Regions from separate parts of the Sphingobacterium sp. BS-2 genome, predicted to be linked through region 1. Evidence: riboswitches for the same ligand, from Rfam matches in the RefSeq annotation. Region 1 holds a riboswitch; each other region holds the start of a gene.
What was found. A riboswitch is a leader RNA that binds a small molecule or an ion and turns the genes downstream of it on or off. The one in region 1 is predicted to bind S-adenosylmethionine.
Positions count from the first base shown of each region.

Region 1 (5,899 bases):
GATATCATTTGGATATTTGAAATCTGCGAAAGCATCTAACAATTCCATTTGGGAACGAGAAGTTTCGATCGTGATCACGTCAGCATCCATAGCAGCGATATCTTGGATAATATCGTTGAACTCAGAATAACACATGTGCGTGTGGATTTGCGTATCATCATCAACATTGGATGAAGAAACACGGAATGCACGTACAGCCCAGTCTAAGTATTCTTGTTGATCAGCTTTGCGTAGAGGAAGACCTTCACGGATAGCTGGCTCATCAATCTGGATGATTTTGATACCTGCTTTTTCCAAAGCTTGAACTTCGTCTAAGATAGCCAAAGCGATTTGGTAAGTAGTTGTAGAACGAGGTTGGTCGTTACGAACGAATGACCATTGTAAGATCGTTACAGGACCTGTCAACATACCTTTTACTGGACGGTTAGTCAATGATTGTGCATAAGCAGACCAACGAACAGTCATGTCTTCAGGACGGTAAACATCACCAAAAATAATAGGAGGTTTTACACAACGAGAACCGTAAGACTGAACCCATCCGTTTTGAGTGAATGCGTATCCAGCTAATTGCTCACCGAAGTATTCCACCATGTCATTACGTTCGAATTCACCATGTACCAATACATCGATGTCTAGGTCTTCTTGTAGACGGATAGTTCTTTCAGTCTCAGCAGCGATTTCTTTATCGTATTCTTCTTGAGAGATAGCACCTTTTTTCAAGTCAGCTCTCCATTTACGAACATCTTTTGTTTGTGGGAAAGAACCGATTGTAGTGGTAGCAAATCCTGGAAGGTTGAATTTAGCTTGTTGAGCTTCTTTACGAGCATTGAAAGTAGAAGTACGCTTAGCATCTTCATCAGTGATGTTGCTAACGCGGTTTTTAACCTCAGGTCTGTGGATCAATGGAGATGTACGGCGGCTTTCAGCAGCTTCTTTGTTTGCTTCGAAACGTTTTTGGGTTTCAGCATCCACTTCACCTTCAGCCAATACAGCTAGGTCTTTTACTTCAGCTAATTTCTGTTTAGCGAATGCTAACCAGTTTTTCACTTCAGCAGGTAGAGACTCTTCATTGTTCTCATTGTCTAGATCAAATGGAACATGCAATAAAGATGAAGAAGGAGCAACCCATACGCGGTCTTTTCCTAAAGCATCAACTGCTTGTTTGATTTTTTTCAATGAGTTTTCGTAGTCGTTTTTCCAAATGTTACGGCCTTCAACCACTCCTAAAGAAAGGGTTAGAGAAGCAGGAACTTTGGATAATATAGTGTCAAGTTGGTTTTCACCACGAACTAAGTCAAGGTGTAACGCATGCACAGGAAGATTAACAGCGATGTCTTCGTTGTTTCCTAGTGCCTCGAAGTAAGTGGCAACGATTAATTTAATGCCTTTGGCAGCAGCAGCTAACTTTTCGAAAACTTTTCCGTAAAGTGCTTTTGTAGCATCATCGATATCCAAAGCCAAGAAAGGCTCGTCGATTTGAACATATTTTGCGCCAGCATCAGCAAGTTTAGCCAAGATCTCTTCGTATACCGGAAGTAATCTGTCGATTAGATCGATACGGTTAAAACCAGCTTCTTTTTCTTTACCTAGCAATAGGTAAGTGATAGGGCCAATCAGGACAGGTTTAGTTTCGATACCTGATTGTTTAGCTTCATTGTATTCGCTTAGGAATTTCTCTGAAGTCAGTTTGAATTCTTGGTTTTTCACGAATTCAGGAACGATATAGTGGTAGTTGGTATCAAACCACTTCGTCATTTCCATAGCAGTTACATCCACGCCACCTTCTTGGAAACCACGAGCCATCGCAAAATATAAGTCTAGGTTATATTGGCGATCGATTTTGTTCAAAAGGGAGTTGTAACGAGCCGGGATAGCTCCAACAGTTAAGGATAAGTCTAGGACTTGGTCATAGAATGAGAAATCATTAGATGGGATCAGTTCGATGCCAGCATCTTTTTGAGTCTTCCAATTGCTTTCACGGATTTTAAGTCCAGCCTGCAATAATTCTTCCGCGCTGATTTTCTTTGCCCAGTAAGCTTCATTAGCTTTCTTCAGTTCACGGAAAGCACCCACACGTGGGTAGCCTAAATTGTTTGTTAATAGCATATAGTTCTCTACTAAATTAAATAAATTTCAATAAGTCTTTTTGCTAAGAGAAGGCTACCTAGGATTCCTGTAACCAGCTTATCTTTCCCAATCGGGGTAGAATGTAGCACCTTGTCAAGAGACAGGTTGCTAAGGCTTCATCGGGTCTAGTCCCTCTGCCTTTCTCTATAAGCGTCGGCTAAGTTATGGATAAGATTTTTATTTTCCAAGGAAAAAGATTTTTAGATATGAGAATTGAGATATGAGAAAGCGAGGGGTTTCAATATTTTAGTTCTTTGAGTATGAGAGAAATCATGGTTTAAAAGTAGATGGATAGAATTCTATCAAAAAAGGGGCAAAAATACTTTTGCCCCTTTATATATTTTGATTTTGTATATGTTTAAAATATCAAGCATTGGTGTTGCTAATATCTCATATCTCACATCTCTTATCTCACATCCATCCTTAGCTAACCAACAACTTATACCCCTTGCCATGCACATTGACGATCTCCACGTTTGGATCTTCTTTGAGGTATTTTCTTAGTTTACTTAAGAATACATCCATGCTGCGGCCGGTGAAGTAGTTGTCATCATGCCATATTTTGATCAAGGCTTCTTCGCGGGTCAAGACATCGTTTTTCTTAAGACAAAGTAAGCGCAGTAATTCGGCTTCTTTGGTAGAAAGTTTTTGTTGCTGACCTTTGTAAGAGATGATCTGGCTGGTATAGTCGAAGAAGTAATCACCGATTTCAAACTTGTCCGATACCTCTTCTTCTTTGTCCTTGGAAGCTCTTTTTAATAGCGCATTTATTCTCAATAAGAGTTCTTCTACACGGAAAGGCTTAGTGATATAGTCATCACCACCTAGTTCGAAGGCTTGGGTTTTATCCTCCATCATTCCTTTTGCCGTAGCATAGATGATAGGTACCGTTTGATTGATCTTACGGATATCCTTACCAAGGGAGAAGCCGTCTTTTTTGGGCATCATGACATCCAAGATGCAAAGGTCAAATTCCTCTTTGCGGAAGGCATCCATTCCTTCTTGACCATCTGTACAAAGTACGACGTCAAATTTTCCTTTTAATTCAAGATAATCCTTCAGTAATTCGCCCAGATTAGGATCATCTTCTGCTAATAATATCTTTTGATTCATACTTTTCTCTTTCTTATGTTATGCTACTTCCTTGGATGCGTCCTTTAAAGGAAGAGTTACTTCAAATTGTGTGCCTTTATCTTTTTCGCTTTTAACGGAGATTTTTCCGTTCAGTCTTTTGATGATATCGTTAACATAGCTTAGACCTAGTCCGAAGCCTTTCACGTTGTGGATATTTCCCGTAGGTATGCGATAGAACTGATCAAATATCTTTTCCTGTTGGTCCTTGGTCATTCCCATGCCCTTGTCTGCAACGGATATTACGATAGTGTTCCCTCTATTAAAAGTCTTAAAAGTGATTTCTGGTTTTTCTTGAGAGTATTTAATTGCATTATCCACCAGGTTGAACATCACATTGGAGAGGTGAAGTTCATCACCGACAACCAGGTCATTTCCTGCTGATATGTCGATGTTCAGGGTGCCATCGGCCTTGTCCATCTGTAGGCGCATGCTCTCTAGGACCGCATTGGCCAAGGAGTTGATATGCACATTGGTGCGCTCGATTTTTAAGTTTTCTTTCTCCAGTCGGGCGATGTTCAGCACGCGTTCGATATGCGAGCCTAAACGGACGTTTTCATCGTAGATAATGTTTGCTAGTTTATTGACACGCTTGCCATCTGCTGATATTTCAGGGTCACGCAAGGACTCGCTGGCGATCATGATGGTGGCAACCGGTGTTTTGAACTCATGGGTCATGTTGTTGATGAAATCGGTTTTCATCTCTGACATCTTCTTCTGCTTGAAGATGATGCTCAGGGTATAGGCAAAACATCCAATCAATAGCGCTAATAAGGCCAGGATGGTCGGGAATAACCAATAGCCCATGGTTTCAGCAATTATCCCGCCTTTGTTTGGGAAATGTATGCTGAGCTCACCTGGCGCATTTCCTCGGTCACCTTGGAATAGCCTAGCGGTATAGATCAATGGATTATTGACTTCCTTGAGTTGCTCGTTGTTGAATTGATAGACCCCTTGGAAAACGGGCATTTTATTGAAATCCTTGATCTCCATAACGAAGGAGGATTTAATGCCTCTTTCTTGAAGTTCATGGATCAAGAGATTGACGGTTTTCTTGCCGTTGATACGTTCCGCCAATGGTCTTTTGGATAATTCCATACCCATGGCAACATCAGCAATTACAGAGCTTTTCTTGCCCCCTAACATGGCGATGGTATCATATAGCGTTGCGGCTTCCGATAGGCGCTGTCCTCGCAGGTTATTGAGTTTGATCTCCAGTTCTTCGATCTTAGATAAGGTCTTGGAATCATAGCGGGGAGGGAGGGTCCTGATCTGGTAGGCAATTGCTTCTGTGGAAGGTGGGTTGAATACGGGGATCAGGTATCGGGTGCTATCGTCTTTTTGGGCAACCCTGGGAACTACTCTGATGGCTTCCACATTGGTGAACTCTCCAATGGTGTTGTCCGAGGTAAGTCCTTGTTCCAAGGTAATTCGCACAAGGTGCTTGTATTCTTTTCTCTTTAAATAAGTTTCATAGAAATCATTGCTGATAGGGACAGCAGGGAATTGCTGGTTCAGTTCTCTTTCCAAGAAATTGAATCTGGTGGTATGCGCAAAAGCCCTTCTCTGCAAGGTCTTGATGCTGTCTTGATATTGAAGCTGTAGAGCAAGGATCTTCTCGTTCTTTTGGATACGTTCTTGGTCAATCCTGAACTTCTCTTGGTTCAAGCGTTCCTGCTCCCTTGCGAAATCATAGATTTCTTGGCGTTCGATTTTATTGGCCACGGCCGATAAGGAGGCCTTGACTTCCTCATCAAATAGTTTGGACTCCTTGATAAAGGATTCCCGCACAAAATAATATTGCATCGCCATTACGCCAATCAGCGCAATGGACATAAGCCAAATAATCAATGCAATACTTCTTTTTTTCATTTGTTACAAAAGTAATAAGGGAAAACAGCTAATTTTCTCATTTAACACATTTTAACAGCAATATTTTAGCTTTTTTAGCAGAATAGGATTTCCTTTGTTAAAGAATTATGACTTAAGGCACTGATTATGAAAAAATTCATCTTGATTTCTATCTTATTGTTGATTTGGGTGATTCCTTCCTCAGCTCAAAATACTCAAAATATTCAAAAAAAGAAACCATTAGAATTTAAATGGGATGGCAACTCCAAGGATAGTTTAAAGAGGTTCAACATTCCTTTGCTGGATTCTTTGGATAAATCGATAGAGATCCCGAATGCCTATAAGGGCCAGAAGGGGTTGCTTTCGACTCCAAACGCTATACAAAAGCAACAGGATGATACGGTGATCTTGGAGAAGAAACTGTCAGGAGGGGAGAGCGTGAGGATGCCAGGGACACAGAAACTGGAAGAGAGTGGCAAAATTATCAAACAAGACCCTGAGACGGTCAAATCGCCACTGATAAAGAAGTGATTGAAAAATATATGCATAAAAAAAGAGCCTCAAAGGGGCTCTTTTTTTATGTCTTCTTGTAATTATTTTACTTCAGAAACACGGATTGTGTTTGTTCTACCTTTCTCATGAAGAGGGGTAGAGGAAGTGTTGATTACGATCTGACCAGGTTCTACCAAGTGACGTACTTTCAATAAGTCGTTCACATCTTGGATCGTACCATCAGTAGATTCATATTTTTCGTAAATGAATGCTTTCACACCCCAGCACAAGCTAAGCG
Region 1 is NZ_JBIXGO010000012.1:62,257-68,155, reverse strand. It holds gene metE (5-methyltetrahydropteroyltriglutamate--homocysteine S-methyltransferase) at 1-2,106, opposite strand, end outside; SAM riboswitch class I at 2,182-2,280, opposite strand; gene ACK2WI_RS05190 (response regulator transcription factor) at 2,551-3,240, opposite strand; gene ACK2WI_RS05185 (sensor histidine kinase KdpD) at 3,259-5,130, opposite strand; gene ACK2WI_RS05180 (hypothetical protein) at 5,257-5,640, shown strand; gene pyk (pyruvate kinase) at 5,703-5,899, opposite strand, start outside.

Region 2 (5,899 bases), on a different contig from region 1:
AATTCAGCTTTACTATAGATACTTCCAATTTCAGTGCATTGGGAGATATAAACCATAGCCGGTTTGACCATGTGGTTATCGGTATGGTAATCTAGCGCAGCTTGGATTCCTTTAACAGCTATTTTACCATCCTGATTGGGAATACAATTGATTTTATGTCCTGTGTTTTCAATAGCTCCAGTTTCATGCACCTCGATATGTCCGGTATCAGCAGCAATAACTGATTCATAAGGTTTAAGGAGATGGCTGATGACCAGCATATTCGCCTGGGTTCCTCCAGAAACAAAATAGATTTCAGCATCGGGATTATTGATGCTTCTTTTGATGAAAGATTTTGCTTTTATGCTTAGGTTATCCTCTCCATAGCCTGTTTCTTGATCGAGGTTGGTTTGGATAAGGAGATTTAAGATATTGGGGTGAGCACCCTCACTATAATCGTTTTTGAAACTTATTTTAGATTGCATGTGTAAATATAATCGTTTTCAACATCGGAAGGAATAAAATAGAAAAAGGATTGATCAATCTGACCAATCCCTTTATGGTTGTATTTTATTCGATTATTTTCCAAACATACCAGCAAGGCTATCTAAGATATTGCCTTTTGCATTGTTGTCGTTCTTTTGATCAAAGAACTGTCCGACTAGATCGCCTAATCCACCAGCTATATTAGGTTGAGAAGAGCTAGCAGGGCTAGAGCCGCCTCCACCTAATACGCTTCCGATCAAGTCACCGATTCCACCTCCAGAAGCATTAGAAGAGCCTCCTCCTAGGATACTTCCTAATAGGTCGCCAATTCCTCCGCCGCCTGTTCCAGCGTCAGCTTGTTTCTTTTTGCCTAAATAACCCATTACCAATGGTGCCAATAGGGCTAAAATACCCCCAATTTTTCCCATACTAATACCAGATTTTTCAGAAAGGGACTGTTTTACCGTTTCGGTATTTCTACCAAAGATGTGGTTTACAATTTTGTCTTCATCCTCTGAAGGTCCTTGATTAAATAAGCCAGCTAAGTTATCGAAGATTCCACCAGAGTGTTTATCCAATGCATTTTGAATGCCTTGAGCCTGTTCTGGGCTTTTTTGGGCATTATAATTCAAGGCAGACATCATCAATGGGATAGCTGCTGAAACCACCCATTGGGTTTGGTTTTTATCAAGTCCTAATTTTTCTGATATTCCTTCAGTAGCCTGTGAACCAATGCTTCCTGAAATTAAGTCACTAATGTTCATATTGTAGATTGTTATTGTTTATAAATGTTATTTTTATAACTCAAATATATTGCCAATTTTACTAGTATGAAAATAATATGTTCAAACATCTTTTTGCTTGTAGTTCTTTTGTTCCAAGCATGTAATAATGTACCCAAAAAGCAAGATGAAGTGCCATTGGAAGATGTGAAATTGTCTTTCGAATTAGCGCAGCAAATTTATGCTATGCCAACCCATTGTATTGAAGTGGAATATCCTAATAAATTAGGGCAAGTATTGGGTTCTGACTCTGATCTTAAGTCGCCAAAAGCCCTTAGACCAGTTTTTTATGGCTGTTTTGATTGGCATTCTTCTGTACATGGGTATTGGTCCGTAATTAAATTGCTGAAGACTTTTCCTGAACTGGATAAAGATGGAAAAATGAGGCAAGTCCTAAATGCCCATATCACGCCTGAAAATGTGCAAACGGAAATAGCCTTTTTCAATGATAAAAACAATTTAAGTTTCGAAAGGACTTACGGTTGGGCTTGGCTGTTTAAGTTGCAGGAGGAATTGGCAGGGTGGAATGATGAAGATGGCAAAAAATGGAAAGTAGCTTTACAGCCTTTTGTGGATCTATTGGTACAACGCTATATAGAATATCTTCCAAAATTGGTTTATCCCATTCGTGCTGGACAACATGATAATTCTGCTTTTAGTTTATCACTTTCTTTGGATTACGCCAATGCAGTAGGGGATGAAGCTTTTAAAAAGTCAATCCAAGAAAACGCAATGCGTTTGTTCAAGAATGATAAGAACTGTGATCTTGCGTATGAGCCAAGTGGTTATGATTTTCTTTCTCCTTGCTTAGAGGAGGCCTATTTGATGAGTAAATTGATACCTAAGGATGAATATGTAACGTGGTTGAAAGGATTTATGCCAGGTTTGTTTGATCAATCCTTTGAACTAAAACCTGCTATTGTGAAAGATAGGAGCGATGGCAAATTGGTTCATTTGGATGGCCTCAATTATAGCCGTGCTGCATGCTTAGTAGGTATCAGCAAAATAGATCCAAGTCTAGGCCACTTAAAAAGCAATAGTATAGCGCATTTTAATTTTTCTATCCCTAATCTAAGCGCTGAAGATGATTACATGGGAAGCCATTGGCTAGGAACCTTTGCATTGTATGCAATTAGTAGGTATTAGAGAGTATTGAGATTTGAGATATGAATTAGTATTGAGATGTGAGATATGAGTATTGAGATATTAACTTTGCTATATCATTTATTAGTATTGAGATGTGAGTTATGAGTGCTAGGTTAATAACCTTACTATCTCACATCTCACATCTCACATCTCATATCTCAAATCTATTTTCAGCAAATCGGAATTAATTTATTTTCAGCCAATTTTACTGGGACGCTTTGGATTTGGGTGAAGCCGTCTTCGGTGCTGATGATGGCTGAAAGGTCGATACCACGATTGGATAATGCGGATATCAAAGCCGTCCTGAAAGCAGTTTTGTTGGCTCCCCAATTGGATTTTACCAAATCATTGTTTAATACGACTAATTCGTTGGTGGAATAGTGGTGGAATTTCTCCACTAAATGCTGATGTAAGGGTTTTGTTGTGTTCGACATACAATTAATGTTTAAAGGGTTTAACCATAATTGCATTCAGAGGAGTCTTAAAAGACCTTGCAATATTCGTTTATTTTGGCTTGTCGCCCGTATCGATTTACCACCGCGGTGTCTGTCACTCGGTTGGTATTGCATCTGCAATTCTGAATACTCTACAAACTTAGTAGATTATATTTTAATATGCAAGTATCTAATAAAAAAAATTATAACTCTTTTCTCAATCGAGCAACAGGGATGTTCATGGCCTCACGATATTTAGCTACTGTTCTACGCGCGATGGAATAACCTTTTTCTTTGAGGATCTCGGTTAGTTTTTCATCGGCTAGCGGTTTTCTCTTATCCTCGTTAGCAATACATTCTTCCAAAATTTTCTTGACCTCTTTGTTAGAGACTTCTTCGCCTGATTCTGTTTGGATAGCTTCAGAGAAGAAAGATTTTAGTAAAAATGTACCGAATTCGGTCTGAACATATTTGGAGTTGGCAACACGGGAGACTGTTGAAATGTCCATTTCGATCTTATCGGCAATATCCTTTAAGATCATCGGTTTCAACATCCTGTCATCACCAGTTAGGAAATAGTCGTATTGATATTCCATGATGGCATTCATGGTTTTCAATAGGGTTTGCTGTCTTTGTTTGATGGCATCGATAAACCATTTGGCGGAATCCAGCTTCTGTTTAACAAATTGAACCGCTTCACGCATCTTCTTGTCGTTCTTTTCGGCCTTTTCATAGTGTTCAAACATTTCTTGATAGGAGCGGGATACACGAAGCTCAGGAGCGTTTCTGCCGTTTAAGGTCAGGTGCAGCACGCCATCGTTGTTTGAAATATGGAAATCTGGGATAATCTGCAGTTGTTTACCTGCGACAGCACCTGAATCACCTGGTTTTGGATTCAGCTTTAATATTTCATTTACAATTTCCCTAAGCTCTTCGGAATTAACTCCTAATTGCTTTTCGATTTTATCGTAATGTTTCTTTGTGAACTCGTCCAAATAATTTTCAACGACTAACAAAGCCTGTTGGATAATAGGATTGCTCTGGTCTTTTTTACGTAGTTGGATGGTCAAGCATTCCTGAAGATTTCTAGCACCAATCCCCGGAGGATCAAAGCTTTGGACAATCTTTAGCATCTCTTCAACCTCATCTTCTTCGACAATGACATTTTGCGAAAAGGCTAAATCATCAATCAAGGAGAGGATAGGTCTTCTTAAATAGCCATCATCATCTAAAGAGCCGATGATTTGTTGGCCTAGAACATAGTCTTTGTCAGAAAGTGCTAATAAATCCAGTTGATTTTGGAGGTTTTCGAAGAAGGAGTCTTGAACAGCGATGGGGATTTCTTTTTTACCATCTTCATCATCATGGTCATAACCACCACCATAATCCTTATAATCGTCTTCTTGGATGTACTCGTCTACGCTGAATTCATCATCGTAGCTATTGTCTTCCATGTTGAAGTCGTCATCAGGGTCTTTGTCTGGGTATTCTTCGACAGGGTCGTTCATGTTGGTCAAACTACCATCTTCCAAGGCAGGATTCTCTTCAAGTTCTTCTTTGATGCGGGCATCTAATGATACAGTAGGTACCTGAAGCAATTTTATGAATTGAATTTGTTGCGGTGAAAGTTTCTGTAATAATTTTTGTTGTAGTGTTTGCTTTAACATGTCCCCGAATAATAAATCACGTAAAAATAGGGAATTATATTTAATAAGGTAAAGATGTTGTAAACAAAAGATAGTTTAGGTACAGTTTTTGCTATTATAAGTATCGGAAAAACAGCCTAGTTAAAAACCAAAAAACTCATTTGTTAAAATTCGTTAATTTTCATTTCAAGCTTCATTTTTGGGCAAATTGATATGATTTTTTCCAAAGTTTTGTTCATATTTACCGTATGTTTAAACGAGTCCGGAACAAATTTTTGCGTATCGCACTGATTGTTATTTACTTTATTATCTTATTTACTTGCGCGGTACAAATTAACTTCCTAGGCTTGTTCGGATCATCGCCTACCAAAAAAGAAATATTGTTGCCTGAACTAAATGTTTCTTCAGAGTTATTTACAGCGGACTCTGTTTTAATTGGTCGTTATTATAAGCAAGACCGTGATCCAGTTCCTTATGATAGTATTTCTCCCAATATCGTTAATGCCTTAATCGCTACTGAAGATGTTCGTTTTAGAAAACATCATGGGGTGGATTTTATTGGTTTGTTTGGAGGAGTTTTTTCAACCTTAAGTGGTTCTGACCGTGGTGCAAGTACTATTACCCAACAGCTTGCCAAGAATTTATATAGAACTCGTTATAAAGATGCTCAAGGTTTGCTTGGTAAAATCCCAGGAATTGGTTTGTTGGTAACAAAGTACAAGGAATGGATGACCGCCTTCAAATTGGAGAGCAAATACAGTAAGGAAGAAATCTTGACGATGTATCTGAATACCGTTTCATTTAGCAATAATGCCTACGGAATTAAATCAGCATCGGTTCGGTATTTTGATAAGCTGCCAAGTGAAGTCACTGTAAATGAAGCTGCCGTTTTGGTGGGAATGTTGAAAGGGACTACCTATTATAATCCAATCCGAAATCCTAAAAATGCTTTGCAACGCCGAAATGTCGTTCTGAACCAAATGGAAAAAGAAGGCTATTTGAAGAAGGATGAGGTGGCTAATTTAAGTAAAGATTCATTAGGCTTGAACCTGAACAATCAAGAAGTACGAAATTCTAACGATTCATACCTAAGAACAGCCGTTGAAAAATGGTTAGAGGATTGGGGCGAAGAGAATGAGATCGATATCTATACCAGTGGTCTGAAGATTTATACCACCATTGATTCCAGGATGCAGAAGATAGCTGAAACAGTTGTGGCAACGAAGATGAAAGAATTGCAACAGCGTTTGGATAATGTGTGGGGGAATGAGTTGCCATGGAGAGATAAGGAAGGAAATGTTATTCCTAATTTCTTGGAAGATCATGCGAAAAAGCTTCCTATCTATGCTTCATTGATGAAAAAGTACAATGATGAGGCCAAGGTCTTTGAGGAATTGAACAAGAAAAAATCAATGGAAGTCTTTAC
Region 2 is NZ_JBIXGO010000015.1:82,884-88,782, forward strand. It holds gene ACK2WI_RS06735 (threonine aldolase family protein) at 1-464, opposite strand, end outside; gene ACK2WI_RS06740 (DUF937 domain-containing protein) at 558-1,229, opposite strand; gene ACK2WI_RS06745 (DUF2891 domain-containing protein) at 1,296-2,393, shown strand; gene ACK2WI_RS06750 (5-oxoprolinase) at 2,564-2,827, opposite strand; SAM-I-IV-variant riboswitch at 2,889-2,983, opposite strand; gene rpoN (RNA polymerase factor sigma-54) at 3,031-4,494, opposite strand; gene ACK2WI_RS06760 (transglycosylase domain-containing protein) at 4,722-5,899, shown strand, end outside.
Region 2: another riboswitch for S-adenosylmethionine. It lies ahead of ACK2WI_RS06750 (5-oxoprolinase); the one in region 1 lies ahead of metE (5-methyltetrahydropteroyltriglutamate--homocysteine S-methyltransferase).

Region 3 (5,899 bases), on a different contig from region 1:
CTGTTAATGTAATGATAATGTTACCTTTAGAATGCAAATATTATCCGCTTCCAGGCTTTATTTTTCTAAAAAACAAAAACTTTCAGAAACAAAACATTTTTGTGGGATGCTCTTCCATGCTTTATGACCTAAAATGAAAGCGTTGCAGAATAAAAAAAGTGTTAATCCTTTACAGGAAAAACACTTTCTATCTTAATTTAAAATGGAATTAAATGATTTCAGCCAAGAAATTTCCTTGTTGATGGATAATCTCTCGCTTTGCAATGATTTCTTGGAGATTAATGGTTCCAATCACATATTTGTGATCATCACTATAGAATCTTTCTGAAATACTGATAAACTCAATATTTTCCAATACATCTTCGTCCTCATAGCGGAAATAAGCTTTTAGCGCATAATCAGTTGAATATTCAACCTGTTGAGCCTCTAAATGTTTCTTGTACTCATATTTGTAATCATATCTTAATGCAGCAATATCAGATAGCACAGCAGATCCTGTTGGGTGACCGCCAGCTCCTTTTCCATAGAAAAATTGCTCATCCGCAAATGCAGCTTTTACCAATACACCATTGTATTCATTTTCTACATTTCGCAATATATTGCCTTTAGAAATGAATTTAGGGAGTACATAAAGCACAACCTGATTATTAGTGATTTCTTTAGCTAAAGGAATCAACTTGATTTTGTAGTTTTTCTCTCGTGCATATCGGATATCCGCATTCCCTAAGGTATCAATCCCTAAGTTAAGGATCTCATCTGGGTTGATATAAATGCCATAAGCGTGGGAAGCTACAATAGCCAATTTGTATTTTGGATCATATCCGCCAACATCCAATGTGGGGTCCGTTTCTGCAAAACCCAACTCCTGCGCTTTTTTCAAAGCCTCATCATAGCTTTGGTTTTCGTTGAAGATCTTGGAAAGAATATAGTTGGATGAACCATTGAAGATACCGCTTACAGAGTGCAAAAGCTCATTGTCATAGTATTCTTCCAGGTTTCTGATAATAGGGATACTGCCACACACAGCGCCTTCATACAATAGGGAAGTGCCATGTTGGTTTTGGATCTCGGTCAATTCCTCTAAATGGGTGGCAATCATTTTTTTATTGGCAGAAACAACATTCTTTCCTGTTGTCAGTGCTCTTTTTGTAATCTCAAAAGCAGCTTCGGCATCATCGATCAATTCCACCACGGTATTGATTTCAGGATCTTCTAGAATAGCATTGGCATCTGTGGTAAACAATTCCGCAGGCAAGGTCCTTTTTTTGTCTGCGTTTTTGATAACAAATTTCTTGATTTCTAAGTTTAGGTTCTTTGTCTTTATGATATCGTATAAACCTTGTCCCACCACACCAAATCCAAACATCCCGATGGTAAGTTTCTTACTCATTATTCTTTAATTAAATTTAAGTGATTTTCTGCTTTTGTATTATGTTTCTCAAGAAAGTTGCCTATAACTTGAGTCAGGGTTTTAGTTTCGATCAAGAAGCCGTCATGTCCAAAAAAGGAGTGCAGTTCATAATATTCCGCATTAGGAATATGCTTCGCGATGAATTCCTGTTCCTGAGGAGGGAATAGCACGTCCGATGGAATACCAATGATCAGGGTATTTACCCCTTCAATGGAATTTAGTACTTGTTCCACCTGACCACGGCCTCTGCCTAGATGATGGCTATCCATCGCCTTGGTCAAATACCAATAGGAAAAGGCATTGAATCTTCTGACTAATTTATCGCCTTGGTAGGCTTGGTAGGAGGATGCCTTGTAAGCATCCGTTTTATCATGGTCCGATTCCACTTGGGTCGTTCCATAGGCATTGTAAGTCCTATAGGACAATAATGCCATACTGCGGGCCGCCTTTAGACCATTCAAGCCGGCATCATCCTTTTTCTCTTTAAAACTTGCGTCTGCTTCGATAGCTAGGCGTTGGCTTTCATTGAATGCGATTCCCCAAGGCGAGAAAAACGCATTCGTGCCGATGGCTATTAGATTATGGATCTTTATGGTTTTGGATACGGTCCATTCCAAAGCTTGTTGACCGCCTAGAGATCCTCCAATCAAGGTGTTGATCTCTTGGATCCCTAGATGATCAGCTAATAGTCCATGTGCTTTAACAATATCTCTAATCGTGAATTGAGGGAAGTCTGAATAATAGGGTAGGTTGGTGTCAGGATCAATGGATAGGGGATTCGTCGTCCCATAATGTGAGCCCAATACATTGGCACAGATTATAAAATAATCCTTATCATTAAATAATTCATTCTCGCCAAATAATCCTGGCCACCAGTCAAAAACATCTGAATTTGCAGTCAAGGCATGGCATACCCAAATCACATTGGACTTATCCTCATTTAGCTGACCATAACTATGGTAGGCTATCTGTAGATTTGCCAGTTTTTTTCCACTCTCTAATTCGAAGTCTTGGCTATATCCGAAAGTCTTTACACTCATTCTCTTTAATTATCTTCCTCCTAAAAAATCAGTTAAGCCCCCACTTACTTGATTTTGTCAAATGCTTGTGTTAAGTCTGCTTTAATATCGTCGATGTGCTCGATACCCACCGAAAGCCTCAATTGACCTGGAGCTACTCCAGCTGCTTTCTGCGCTTCTGCACTCAATTGTTGGTGTGTCGTTGCCGCAGGATGGATAATCAAGGATTTCGCATCTCCTACGTTCGCCAAATGGCTGATCAATTCCAATGAATCGATGAACTCATTCGCCTTATCAACTCCACCTTTGATGGTGAATGATAATACCGCACCATATCCGTTTTTCAAATATTTTTGTGCATTCTGATGGTACGGGTGGTTTTTCAATCCTGGGTAGCTTACTTGCTCAACTTGAGGATGTGCTTCCAACCATTGTGCAATTTCCAAGGTATTGTCAACATGGCGTTGTACACGTAGCGACAAAGTTTCCAGACCTTGCACCAAAAGCCATGAGTTAAATGGAGATAGGGCAGGACCGAAATCTCTTAATCCTTCAACGCGAGCGCGGATAGCAAATTGAATGTTTCCAAATGGTCCACCTTCACCGAATACATCGGAAAATACTAAACCATGGTATCCTTCAGAAGGCTCCGAGAATTGTTTGAATTTACCATTCCCCCAGTTGTAGTTTCCACCATCGATAATCACACCACCAATACTAGTTCCGTGTCCACCGATCCATTTTGTTGCCGATTCCACCACCACGTTAGCACCATGCTCCAATGGTTTGAACAAATAACCGCCGGCACCAAAAGTATTGTCTACGATCAATGGTAGGTCATGTTTCTTAGCAACCGATGCGATGCGTTCGAAATCGGGGATATTGTAACTAGGGTTCCCAATCGTTTCCACATAGATCGCTTTTGTTTTATCGTCGATCAATGCTTCAATTTTATCAGGATCTGAATCCTCAGCAAATCTTGCTTCAATGCCTAATCTCTTAAAAGAAACCTTGAACTGATTGTAAGTACCGCCATATAGATTGGATCCTGAAACAAAGTTTTCTCCGGATTCAAGGATATTGGTCAAAGCTAGGAATTGGGCTGCCTGTCCTGAAGAAACAGCAACCGCTGCAACACCACCCTCTAAAGCTGCGATACGTTTTTCGAAAACATCCGTGGTAGGATTCATGATCCGGGTATAGATGTTACCAAATTGCTTCAAGGCAAAAAGGTTTGCTCCATGTTCTGCATTTTCAAAAACGTATGAGGTAGTCTGATATATAGGTAATGCTCTTGATCCAGTTGTAGGGTCTACGTCTTGACCTGCGTGCACTTGTAGTGTTTCAAATTTAAGATTCTTGTTGTCTGCCATTTTTATGTTGATTATAGATGTTAGTAAATTGAATAGATGATTCTCTCCTTGCTGTGTTTCTGGTCGTCGGTACTAAATTTTTGCACTAGTGCTTAGTGCTTGAACATAGGGACGACTATCGCATTCGGGCAATGCAAATAATACAGCTGGAAATAAATTGAATACTGGAATCTGTTGCTGGTTTTCCAACAAGATATACTAATTCCGATTTTGAAAATTTTGAAGTCATAGTCTATTTCATTTATATGCTCCTGGGCTTTATTGCCTCGGACAGGAATTGGCACCTTTTCAATCCTTATTGAAGGTTGCCAGTGGGTCATTGAGCCAGTCTCTCGCCACTTCTTTATAAATCAAGACCATCTTTTTAGAGAGGTAATGATTAGCGTACCACTATCGAAGTACTCCGCAAATATAGTTCACGAAATTTAATTTTGCAATCTTTTTCTGAAAAGTTTATTCTTTGGCATCCCACAAAACTAAATTTCCCTATAAAGACCAGGGCTTCAACCTTTGTTAGTCCCTTCTCTAACGTCGGTTGAAGCCCCAATTTTTTTCTGATATGTTTTTCCGATCAACTAAAAAGTAGTTGTCTTCGCATCACGCATTTGTATAATTTTATCCACTACATATCTTGTATTTCCTCGCCAAGGCAAAACACCATGATATTCCTTGTAGTGTAGGTCGAAAGCTTTTCCGCTATTCAGTTCCAAGATATGGAAAACTGAATCGTTTTCAATGGAAAATTCAAACTCATTGCTCGACAGCCCAGTGCCGGTCTTCTGCGAACGAATGCCCTCTTGGATAAGCTTACCTTCATAAGTCTTGAATAAATTTCCCTTTTTTACCGCATAATTCAAAACCCCAGATTTAACGCCTTCTCCAAATACAAAATAATATTTGAAATAAACAAATCCAGCAAAGGCTAGAAATAGGATGAGTAAAAACCAGCTAATGAATTTTTTGAACTTTGAACCCTTAGTGCTAGGTTGTTGGTTTGATGTTTCCATTTTTTTTGATTCAGTTTCTATTTGGTAACAAAAAGAATACCTAAAAATAAAAAAGGTTGGCGAATTTTCATTGCCAACCTTATATTTTTTTTAACCTAGTAGCTGCATCTCTGCATCTATGGCTGCTTTGGTTTTATCACTTACCGGAACCAATGGCAACCTAACATGGTCTTTGCCAATGCCTTTCTTTTCCAAGATGTATTTTACACCAGCTGGATTTCCTTCAATGAAACAAAGGTCAATGATCTTCAATAATTCCAAATGAATGGCTCTGGCCTCCACATAATTTCCTTCGCGGCATAAATGAGCCAAGGCAGAAACTTTGGTTGGGTAGGCATTGCCAACCACCGAAATAATTCCAGCGGCACCCATCGCCATCATCGGCAATGTAACAGGATCATCCCCAGAAATCAACAGGAATTCCTTGGGTTTGTCACGAAGGATCTCACTGAATTGCGCAAAATTCCCTGAGGCCTCTTTGGTTGCCACGATATTCTTGAAATCCTTTGCCAAACGTACTGTGGTCGCCGGACTGATATTGCTGCCTGTACGTCCCGGTACGTTATACAGGATGATAGGAAGCTTGGAAGCCTCCGCAATCGCTTTATAATGCTGGTAAATTCCTTCTTGCGTAGGTTTATTATAGTATGGAGAAACCGAAAGGATTGCCACATAATCCAGGACTTCGAAGTTCTTGATCTGTTCAACAATTTCATAGGTATTGTTTCCGCCAATACCAGCTACCAATGGAATACGTTTATTGACGTGCTTCGAAGTAAATTGCCACAGCTTCTTTCGTTCATCTTGGGTTAGGGTAGCTGTCTCGCCAGTGGTACCCAATGAAACCAAATAATCAATGCCTCCCTCAATCTGAAAATCTATCAGATTGCCGAGGCTTTCGTAATCTACTGTGCCGTCTGCGTGAAATGGAGTGACTAATGCTACTCCCGCACCTTGAAGCTCGTTCATCGTTTATGTGTATTTATTTAATTTTTTCTTAATTATTGATCATCGCCAGCAGCTGAACATCCGAAATCATCGGAACCTGAAGCTTTTCAGCCTTCGCTAATTTGGATGGTCCCATCTTGT
Region 3 is NZ_JBIXGO010000017.1:185,418-191,316, forward strand. It holds gene ACK2WI_RS09610 (homoserine dehydrogenase) at 209-1,390, opposite strand; gene metX (homoserine O-acetyltransferase) at 1,390-2,451, opposite strand; gene ACK2WI_RS09620 (O-acetylhomoserine aminocarboxypropyltransferase/cysteine synthase family protein) at 2,496-3,803, opposite strand; SAM riboswitch class I at 4,042-4,155, opposite strand; gene ACK2WI_RS09625 (hypothetical protein) at 4,379-4,810, opposite strand; gene dapA (4-hydroxy-tetrahydrodipicolinate synthase) at 4,901-5,779, opposite strand; gene ligA (NAD-dependent DNA ligase LigA) at 5,808-5,899, opposite strand, start outside.
Region 3: another riboswitch for S-adenosylmethionine. It lies ahead of ACK2WI_RS09620 (O-acetylhomoserine aminocarboxypropyltransferase/cysteine synthase family protein); the one in region 1 lies ahead of metE (5-methyltetrahydropteroyltriglutamate--homocysteine S-methyltransferase).

Region 4 (5,899 bases), on a different contig from region 1:
CAATATTCCAGGAATTGTATGATTCCGCGTTCCCCTTGAGTAGAAAATGCGGTCGCAATATCCTTGAATGCCAAAAGGTAAGGTAAATGGATACTTCCTTCTTCACCAAGATGATATACTTCAATCAGCTTTTCTACCAAATGGACCAAAGGCATTTTATGTAGTTGATTCCATGAGTCTATCAATGAAAGAGGAAGTAAATCGGATAATTCCTTGATATTATTGTCCTTGAACTTCAGCCATATCGCTTCTTCAAAATTGGACTTGCCATGCGCCAATTGGAATAGGTAGGCCATATTGGCAAGGTGTAAAACGTGTTTCTCCGATTGGAAAACCAAGGATCTGAGGGTTTCAATGATCAGGTTGACCGCATGGTTGGTTATTAAACTCAGCGCATCCCCAGAAATAACCTCAAAGTTGAGGTTTTCTGTGTTCTTGAAACGCATCAACTCTTGAATGACCAACTTGGCTTGGGCATTGCTCCGAACCAAAATCCCTATATCCGCCGGTTTATATTTTCCCGACTTGATCCATTCTGCAATCTTGCTACATAGAGCCTCTACGGAAGCCTCCATAACCTGATTGTTCCTTGCTCGCCCATCACTGACAGGGAAAAAATTGATTTCAATATTTCCCAAAGGTTTGCCCGCTTGAAGCTTATTTTCAGGGATCAATTGCCTGCTGTTTTCATAGGCTTTTTCTAGGAGCCTGTTATTGCCAGTGGCATTCCACCAAGCCATTCCCTCTTCACCCAAGCTCTCGCCGACCTTATCATTCAAGACCTCCTGCAAAAGGCTAGGGATCTTTTCATAGAGATAATTATTGAAATTAATGATATTTGGAAGACTGCGGAAATTGGTCTCCAAGGTTCCGTTATCAATAAATTCCTTGATTTGATCCTCATTTAAGTGGAAGTTCTGCGACACCTGCTGGTCGATTTGTTGCAATAGGATCCGCCAGTCACCATTTCTCCAGCGATATATGCTCTGTTTGACATCGCCCACCACTAAATGTTCAGCAACCTTACCTGTCGCATCTGCCAGGGCATTCAGGAGCAATGGACTATAGTTTTTCCATTGAATCCGTGAGGTATCCTGAAATTCATCAAAAAGAAAATAATTGTATCGGTTGCCTATTTTTTCCCAAATAAAGGTAGGGTCACTGTGTTCGTCCAAGCCCAGCTTGTTCAGTAATATCTGCGCATCCGAAATCAACTGGGCAGAGTTTTCCTTCCTCCATTGACTCAGTAGATCACTCATTTCTTTGAGTAACCTTAAGAAATACAGATTGGTCTGCACCGCTTGATAGGCAATATAATTTGCAAAATGCTGCTGTAAGGATAAGATAGCATCCAATGCAGGACGAATGCCTTGCATATATTCATACCTGACAGCTTTTTTATCGTCTAAATAATGCTCTTCATTATCCAACAAGACCAAGAATTTGTCAAATATCTTATCTTGGATATCAGAGGTAGAAACCTTTTTAGGGTCTATGTTGATCTTGCTTGCAGCGACCAGTTTGTTCCTGGATTTGCCTTTCATCTCTGCATCATCCACCCCCAAGCGGCGGTATTCAGATTTGAAGGTTTCTATTCCCTGGACCAAAGCATCCAAAAAAGCATTGGTCTTTTCGTCAATTTCTTTGTTGAGTAAGTTGAATATTCGGTCGGTATCAGCCGAAATCATAAAACTATCAAACTCCTGGAAGTTTTCTGAGAAGATCAATCCAGCCAAGCTCATCAATTGCTGTCTATAATTCCAATTCTCATTCTTGCCGATCTTTTGCTCTGCATAATTGATGATCCATTCCAATAGGTCCGGTCTTTCATCCAGCAGTTGGTTCAACATGACTGTCAGGTCACGCTTCACTTTATTGGTGTTCATCTCGATGGCATAACCTGAATCGAGGTTAAGTTCATAGGTGAAACTTCGGATGACTTTTTGCGAAAAGCCATCAATGGTGCTTACCGAAAAATGGCTGTAATCATGGAGTATCCTTCTATAGATCCGATTAGCTTTTTCCTGGATGCTTTGCGGATCCCATTGTGGATTTTGCTGTAATAGTTGCTGTCTGTACTGCTCAATGTCACTTGCTGTGCTACCGATCGCCAAGCCATGCAGGACCGACATGATCCGACCTTTCATTTCGGCGGTAGCTTTGTTGGTAAAGGTAACGGCAAGGATTTCCCGATAGCTGCTTTCTTTGGATAGCAGTAGTGTCAGGTAATGCACAGTGAGACTAAATGTTTTTCCAGATCCAGCGGAAGCCTTTACAATCCTTAATGGAGCAATTCTTTGCATAAGATGACTATGGTTTGAAGTATCTGAATATCGGTATTATTAGCAGATTACTCAAATCTTTTTCAAGAATATCGGTCGGGAGTAGCCCTTATTTTGAGGATAAAACAGCTTTAAATTCTCTGTTGTATTAATTGATAATACTTTGTATCTTTGCGTCCCCTCCTGCATGTAGCAACGGGGGATATGTTGAATACATAAATAAAGAAAAAACATGGCAACTAAAATCAGATTGCAGAGACACGGTAAAAAAGGAAAACCTTTTTACCACGTAGTAGTAGCAGACGGCCGTTCACCACGTGATGGTAAGTTCATCGAGCGTTTAGGTTCTTACAACCCAAACACTAACCCAGCAACAATCGTTTTGGATTTCGAAAAAGCGTTAGACTGGATGAACAAAGGTGCTCAACCTACTGACACAGTTCGTGCTATCCTTTCTTACAAAGGTGTTTTATACAAAAAACACTTGCAAGGTGGTGTGAAAAAAGGTGCTTTTGATGAAGCAAAAGCTGAAGAACTTTTCACTAAATGGGCTGAAGGTAAAGATGCTCAAATCGAAGGAAAGAAATCAGGCTTAGCGAAATCTAAAGACGAAACTAAGAAAGCTGCTTTAGCTGCTGAAGCTAAGAAAAAAGAAGACAGAGCTGCTGCTATCGCTGCTAAAAACGCTCCTGTTGCTGAAGAAACAGCTGCAGAAGAGGCAGAAGAAGCTGCAGAAGCTACTGAAAACACAGAAGAAACTGAAGGATAATCTCTTCATAAAGTATTCAAAATGGCCGGATCATTCTATGAACCGGCTTTTTTGTTCCCTTTTTACCTTGATTAGCTATCCCTAATCCCTGAACAGAAAAAGAATTCCGTATTTTTGGAAATTAATTTGTGAATATGACGAAAGATCAATGTTTTTATATCGGTTATGTCAGTAAATCCCGCGGATTGAAGGGTGAACTGCAGCTGTTTTTTGAATTTGATAACTATATGGACCTTGATCTGGATGTAGTTTTCTTGGAGATGGACAAGAAATTGGTGCCATTCTTTGTCGAAAAGATCAAATTTCAGAATAATAGCACGGCTTATGTCAATTTCGAAGATGTGGACCATATCGACAAGGCCCAACCGCTCCTTAGAAAGCAAATCTATCTGCCAAATGATAAAATGCCGGTACGTGATCCTGATGATTTTACCTATCATGATCTTGTAGGTTATACCGCCATTGAAGAAACTGAAGGCGAATTGGGCGAGATCACACAGGTCCAAGAAATGCCGCAACAATTTATCGCAACCGTAGATATCGATGGCCGAGATGCCATGTTCCCCCTAAACGAGGATTTTATCGTCGGCATTGACCCCGAAGAAAAGATTGTCGTATTGAACCTTCCCGAAGGTTTGATCGATATGTACCTAGAAGATTAATAAGATATTTTAGATATAGAATGGGCGTTTTTAAGACGCCCTTTTTTTATGATCATACCTAACCCCATCCATTTCCAGATTCCATTTTCCAATTCCCGAAGGCCTCGCTTTCATAGTCATCCGAAAAGTTTTTTCTTTAAACATTTTGAGATTACCTTGCTATTGACGATATTAGCCCTCGCTTATAGAGAAAGGCAGAGGGACTAGACCCGCTGAAGCCTTAGCAACCTGACACCAGTCAAGGTGCTACATTCTACCCCCAAAATGGGAAAGATAAGCCAAAGAATCAGTGTTCACTGTGTTCTCTCTAAGCCTTAATATATTTTTATGAAAATCGTAGATCACATCAAGAACGCTAAAGGCAAGACCTTATATTCTTTTGAGCTGTTACCTCCTGCTAAAGGTCAAGGTATCCAAAGTATCTTCCAAACCATGGATGAACTGATGGAATTCAAACCTCCTTTTATTGATGTGACGTACCATCGTGAGGATTACCTGTACAAACAACATGCAAATGGCTTGTTGGAAAGGGTATCCTATAGAAAAAGACCGGGAACCGTAGCCATCTGTGCTGCCATAATGAGTAAATATAAAGTCGATGCCGTTCCGCACTTGATCTGTGGTGGTTTCACCAAAGAGGAAACGGAAAACGCACTTATCGACCTGAACTTCTTAGGTATCGATAATGTGTTGGTCCTAAGAGGTGATGCTAGAAAAGGCGATGCCGACTTTATCCCGACTGCTGGAGGTCATGCCTATGCTACTGACCTGTTGAGGCAAGTCGTGGACATGAACGAAGGATCTTATCTACATGAAGATATCGGCTCCTCCGAAAAGACCAACTTTTGTATAGGTGTTGCCGGTTACCCAGAGAAACATTTTGAATCGCCAAACTTCAATACCGATTTTAAATGGTTGAAGAAAAAGGTAGAAATGGGGGCTGAATTTATCGTTACCCAGATGTTTTTCAACGTAGAAAAATATAAAGAGTTCGTGACGAAATGTAGGGAAAATGATATCCATGTTCCTATTATTCCAGGATTGAAACCATTGACCACCAAAAAGCAATTGATCACGCTACCAAGGATCTTCCACTTGGATATACCTGAGGACCTAAGTGATGCGGTCGAGGCTTGTAAAACCAATGCCGATGTTAGGCAGGTAGGTGAGGAATGGTTGGTGCATCAATGTAAGGAACTGATCGATTTTGGCGTTCCGGTATTGCACTTCTATACCATGAGTAATCCAGGACCAACTAAAAAGATCGTTGAAAAATTAGTATAATAAAAGAACTGATGCAAAAATAACAGACAAAGGCGAATGATTTCATTCGCTTTTGTCCGTTTATACCGAGGTGATATTTTTATCCCATATTCGGGTCTCATTCGAGGCTTGTTCGAGACATGTTCGAAGATTGCTTGGATAAAATTTTAGTCATATTGCAAGAAATCCGAATGTGGGTAAAACAAAAGCTATTAGTTCTCCCGAAATTCCAGCGATAAATTCGCTGTTTTCGAAAAAGGAGAGCAGCCTGATTCCATGTTAAATTATGTTAATCACGGAAGTGGGAGATAATTCTTTTTTAAATTTAAACAACATTTATCACCTACAATTATGAGCTATAATAAAATCAACAATTTTCTCGGCTGGCTTTGCGGTATCATCGCGTTTGTACTGTATGCATTCACTGTGGATCAATCCATCAGTTGGTGGGATACGGGCGAGTTTATTGCCGCTTCGGACAAGTTGGAAATTGTGCATCAGCCAGGGGCGCCTTTGTTTCTTCTGATCCAGAATCTGTTTTCAAACTTGGCTTTCGGCAATAAGGAGCAAGTTGCCCTTTGGATGAATCTAGGTTCAGCATTTTGTTCCGCCTTGACCATTGTGTTTTTATTCTGGACCATAACGGCTTTGGCTAGAAAGCTTCTTTTGGGAAGGACAGAAGGGAATAGGCTTCAAAACCTGCAGGTTTTTGCTGCTGGGGCTGTAGGTGCATTGGCCTATGCATTTACCGATTCATTTTGGTATTCGGCTGTTGAGTCCGAGGTGTATGCCATGTCTTCATTGTGTACGGCTATCGTGTTTTGGCTTGCCCTGAAATGGGAGAGGAGAGCGGATGAGCCAGATTCCAATAAATGGCTGTTGCTGATTGCCTATGTGATGGGTTTGTCGATTGGGGTGCACCT
Region 4 is NZ_JBIXGO010000021.1:65,387-71,285, reverse strand. It holds gene ACK2WI_RS16475 (UvrD-helicase domain-containing protein) at 1-2,303, opposite strand, end outside; gene ACK2WI_RS16470 (30S ribosomal protein S16) at 2,515-3,051, shown strand; gene rimM (ribosome maturation factor RimM) at 3,186-3,713, shown strand; SAM riboswitch class I at 3,893-3,993, shown strand; gene ACK2WI_RS16460 (methylenetetrahydrofolate reductase) at 4,041-4,997, shown strand; gene ACK2WI_RS16455 (DUF2723 domain-containing protein) at 5,328-5,899, shown strand, end outside.
Region 4: another riboswitch for S-adenosylmethionine. It lies ahead of ACK2WI_RS16460 (methylenetetrahydrofolate reductase); the one in region 1 lies ahead of metE (5-methyltetrahydropteroyltriglutamate--homocysteine S-methyltransferase).